2 regions of the Zeimonas sediminis genome follow, and region 1 is predicted to be linked to the other one. Evidence: predicted binding sites of a transcription regulator. Region 1 holds the regulator's gene; the other holds the start of a gene.

The links. Region 1 encodes NrdR, which represses ribonucleotide reductase genes. Its sites were predicted from a motif close to CACNANATNTNGTG; they were not measured.
Region 2: M6I34_RS09260 (ribonucleoside-diphosphate reductase subunit alpha) is a predicted target of NrdR. The motif match lies at 1,147-1,160, and genes of this name have one in related genera.

Annotation. Positions count from the first base shown of each region.
Region 1 covers NZ_JAMQYE010000002.1:568,531-570,921, forward strand. Annotated here, with positions in the region: gene M6I34_RS18025 (thiamine pyrophosphate-binding protein) at 1-692, shown strand, start outside; gene nrdR (transcriptional regulator NrdR) at 920-1,390, opposite strand; gene glyA (serine hydroxymethyltransferase) at 1,461-2,391, opposite strand, start outside.
Region 2 covers NZ_JAMQYE010000001.1:1,984,957-1,987,347, reverse strand. Annotated here, with positions in the region: gene M6I34_RS09270 (sigma-54-dependent transcriptional regulator) at 1-264, shown strand, start outside; gene ampD (1,6-anhydro-N-acetylmuramyl-L-alanine amidase AmpD) at 299-985, shown strand; gene M6I34_RS09260 (ribonucleoside-diphosphate reductase subunit alpha) at 1,260-2,391, shown strand, end outside.

The DNA of each region.
Region 1 (2,391 bases):
AAGTCGAGTCCTCGGCGTGGGCGGCCAGCGTCGGCGAGGCCCGCGCGCAGTACGAGGCCTGGCAGCGCCAGCCGCCGATCTACACGCAGGCCGGGGAGCCGCCCGCGCTGAACCTGTGGGAGATGGTGCAGGTGCTCAAGCGCGTCGCGCCCGCCGACACGATCGTCACGAACGGCGCCGGCAACTTCGCGACCTGGGCCCATCGCTTCTGGCCCTACGCCGGCCTGCGCACCCAGCTGTCGACCACCTCGGGCGCGATGGGCTACGGCGTGCCGGCCGCGGTGGCCGCGGCCATCGCGGCGCCCGAGCGCACCGTGGTCTGCTTCGCCGGCGACGGCGACTTCCTGATGAACGGCCAGGAACTGGCCACCGCCGCCCAGTACGACGGGGCGCTCGTGGTCATCGTGTTCAACAACGGCATGTACGGCACGATCCGCATGCACCAGGAACGCGAGTACCCGTCGCGCGTGCTGGGCACCGCACTGGCCAACCCCGATTTCGCCAAGTACGGCGAGGCCTTCGGCGGCTTCGGCGCGCAGGTCGCGCGCACCGAGGAGTTCGAGCCCGCGCTGAAGGCCGCGCTGGCCTTCGCGAAGGAGAAGCGCCGCCCGGCGGTCATCGAACTGAAGGTCGACCCGCAGGCGATCACGCCGAACGCGACGCTCGACGCGATCCGGAGCGCGAAGCGATAAGCGGTGACGGGAGGGCCGGGGGCGGGGTTTCCTGCTCGCGGTCCTTGTGCCAGCCGAGTGCTTCCGAAGGGACCGGCGATCAGCGAGGGCGCTGTCCGAGCGATCCCGCAGGGATCGCGAGTTGCGCCCGAGCCGCCGCGGACGAGGAAGACGAGGGAAGCCCCCGCGCAGCGGGGGCCGCAGCACCCGGACCGCGAGCAGGAAACCCCGCCCCCGGCCCCAGCGACTCAGTCGCTTGCGCGCTTGCGCCGCGCCCTGACCTCGAGCACCGCCTCGGCGAACTCGTCGACGTCCTCGAACTTCCGGTACACCGACGCGAAGCGCACGTAGGCGATCTTGTCGAGCTTCTTCAGCTCGCGCATCACCAGCTCGCCGATCTGCTCGCTGTCCACCTCTCGCAGGCCCAGGCTCAGCAGCTTTTCCTCGATCCGGTGGATCGCGGCGTCGACCGCCTCGGCGCTGACCGGGCGCTTGCGCAGCGCGAGCGACATCGACGCGCGCAGCTTGCGCCGGTCGAACTCGGTGCGCGTGCCGTTGCGCTTGACCACTGCCGGCAGCGACAGCTCGATCCGCTCGTAGGTGGTGAAGCGCTTCTCGCAGTGCAGGCAGCGCCGCCGCCGGCGAATGCTGTCCCCCTCGTCGGACTCGCGGGTCTCGACGACCTGCGTGTCGGGGTGATCGCAGAAGGGGCAGCGCATCGCCGCTTACCGGTCGTCCCTGTCCGGACTCGTCGCCGACGGCTTTCCGCTGCCCGTTTCCGACCGGCGCTCAGCCGCCGTAGACCGGGAACTTCGCGGTGAGCTGGTCGACCTTGTCGCGGATCCGGGCCAGCTTGTCGGAATCCTGCGGGTTGTCGAGCACGTCGGCGATCAGGTGGCCGACCTGCGCGACCTCGTCCTCGCGGAAGCCGCGCGTGGTCATCGCCGGCGTGCCGAGCCGGATGCCGCTGGTGACCATCGGCTTTTCCGGGTCGTTCGGAATCGCGTTCTTGTTGCAGGTGATGTGCGCGTCGCCCAGCACCTTCTCGGCTTCCTTGCCGGTGATCTTCTTGGCGCGCAGGTCGACCAGCATCAGGTGCGACTCGGTGCGGCCCGACACGATGCGAAGGCCGCGCTCGGTCAGCGTCTGCGCCAGCACGTTGGCGTTTGCCACCACCTGCTTCGCGTAGTCGCGGAAGGCCGGCTGCAGCGCCTCGTGGAAGGCCACCGCCTTGGCGGCGATCACGTGCATCAGCGGGCCGCCCTGCAGGCCGGGGAAGATCGCCGAGTTGATCGGCTTCTCGTGCTGCGGCGGCATCAGGATGAAGCCGCCGCGCGGGCCGCGCAGGCTCTTGTGCGTGGTGGACGTGACGATGTCGGCGTGCGGCACCGGATTCGGGTAGACGCCGCCGGCGATCAGGCCCGAGTAGTGGGCCATGTCGACCATCAGCAGCGCGCCGACGTCCTTCGCGACCTTCGCGAAGCGCGCCCAGTCGATCCGCAGGCTGTAGGCCGAGGCGCCGGCAATGATCAGCCTGGGCTTCGTCTCGTGCGCCTTGCGCTCCATCGCGTCGTAGTCGATCTCCTCGGCCTCGTTCAGGCCGTAGGACACCACGTTGAACCACTTGCCCGACATGTTCAGCGCCATGCCGTGCGTGAGGTGTCCGCCCTCGGCCAGGCTCATGCCCATGATCGTGTCGCCGGGCTTCAGGAAGGCGAGG
Region 2 (2,391 bases), on a different contig from region 1:
GGCGTCCACGGTGGTGTGGCCGGCCCGCTTGCCGGCGTACCCGGTTCGCAGGGCGGCACGGCCTCGGCCGGCGAGCGCCGCGTCGTGCGCCTGTCGGAAGACGGCATCCCGGACTCGCTGCCCGACTACCTCGACCAGGTCGAGCGCGACGCGATCCTGTGCGCGCTCGACAAGACCCGGCACAACCGCACCGCGGCCGCGAAGCTGCTCGGCATCACCTTCCGCGCGCTGCGCTACCGGATGCAGCGGCTCGGCCTGAGCTAGCGTGGCCGCACGCCGGGGCGCGCGAGCGAAGCCGCTGCGCGGGGCGCGCAGGGCGGGCCGCAGGCCGGGTGGGTGGGCGGGCGGCCGCGCTGGCGACTGGGCCCGCGGCGGCTGGCTCGGCGAGGCCCGGCATGTGCCGTCTCCCAATCACGACGAGCGCCCGCCCGGCACCGCGGTCGATCTGCTGGTGGTGCACCACATCAGCCTGCCGCCCGGCCGGTTTCGGGGCGATGCGATCGAGCGGCTGTTCACGAACCGGCTCGACCCCGATGCCCATCCGGCCTTCGCGCCGCTTCGCGACCTTCGCGTGTCGTCGCACTTCCTGATCCGGCGCAGCGGCGAGCTGCTGCAGTTCGTCGGCGCCGACCTGCGCGCCTGGCACGCGGGCGTCTCATGCTTCGAGGGGCGCGATCGCTGCAACGACTTCTCGATCGGCGTCGAGTTGGAAGGCGACGGCACGCACCGCTTCACCGCGCGGCAGTACCGGGCGTTGCGGCGGCTGGTCGCGCGGCTGCGCGAGCGCTACCCCCTGCGCTGGATCGCCGGGCACGAGCACGTGGCGCCGGGCCGCAAGGAGGATCCGGGGCCGTTCTTCGACTGGCGCCGGCTCGCGCGCGCGCCGGAGGCGCGCGGGCTGGTCGCGCCGCTCGCGATCGCGAGCGCGGGGGGTGCGCTGGGCGCGCCGCGCGAGCGCGCCCGGTTCGCGCGGGTTTCCGCGTGATATCGGCCGGCATCGCGCGCCGGCACTGGCTTTCGGGTTCTCGATCCAGCAATCGCGCGGCCTCGAGCGAAGCGTCCCTGTCGCCGGTGAGGCGATGTCGAATCCGGACTTGATCCCCGCCCCGATCGGCCACTAGAATTAGCGCCAACAGAACCCCGGGGCACCATATCTAGTGCCGGTGGATCCGGGGCGCCATCTGCATTTTTCCACCAGTTTTCGCAAGTCTCCCGCCGCGCCGCGGGAGCGTTTCGTCATTCATCGCGGAGGATCACGCATGCAAAGGGTCGCCGAACGCTCGCCCTCGACCCAAGGGCTTCCCCACTCCGTCGGCGCCGCGGACAGCGATGCGCGCCCGGCTTCGTCCGGCGCCTGGGCCGACTACAAGGTCATCCGCCGCAACGGCTCGGTCGTCGGCTTCGAGCCGTCGAAGATCTCGATCGCGGTGACCAAGGCCTTCCTCGCGGTCAATGGCGGGCAGGGCGCGGCCTCGGCGCGTGTGCGCGAGCTGGTCGAGCGGCTCACCGAGGGTGTGGTGGCGGCGCTCACCCGCGGCAAGGCGGGCGGCGCGACCTTCCACATCGAGGACATCCAGGACCACGTCGAGCTCGCGCTGATGCGCTCGGGCGAGCACGAGGTGGCCCGCGCCTACGTGCTGTACCGTGAGCGCCGCGCCCAGGAGCGCGCCGCGCAGGCGAAGGCGCGCGCCGAGGATTCGGCGCAGCCGGTGCTGCACGTGGTCGACGGCGACAAGCGCATGCCCCTGGACATGGCCGCGCTGCGCGCGCTGGTCGAGTCGGCCTGCGTCGGGCTGGGCGAGTTCGTCAGCCCCGACGCGGTGCTGAACGAGACGGTGCGCAACCTGTACGACGGCGTGCCGCTCGAGGAGGTCCACAAGTCGGCGATCCTGTCGGCGCGCGCGCTGATCGAGAAGGACCCGGCCTACAGCCAGGTCACCGCGCGGCTGCTGCTGCACACGGTGCGCCGCGAGGTGCTCGGCGAAGAGGTGTCGCAGGCCGACATGGCCACCCGCTACGCCGAGTACTTCCCGCTGTTCGTCAAGCGCGGCGTCGAGGCCGAGCTGCTCGACGACAAGCTGCTGCAGTTCGACCTGGCCCGCCTGGGCCGCGCGCTCGACGCCGAGCGCGACCTGAAGTTCGGCTACTTGGGCCTGCAGACCCTGTACGACCGCTACTTCCTGCACGTCGACGAGCAGCGCATCGAGCTGCCGCAGGCCTTCTTCATGCGCGTGGCGATGGGCCTGGCGCTGAACGAGATCGACCGCGAGGCGCGCGCGATCGAGTTCTACGAGCTGCTGTCGACCTTCGACTTCATGAGCTCCACGCCCACGCTGTTCAACTCGGGCACGCAGCGCTCGCAGCTGTCCTCCTGCTACCTGACCACGGTGT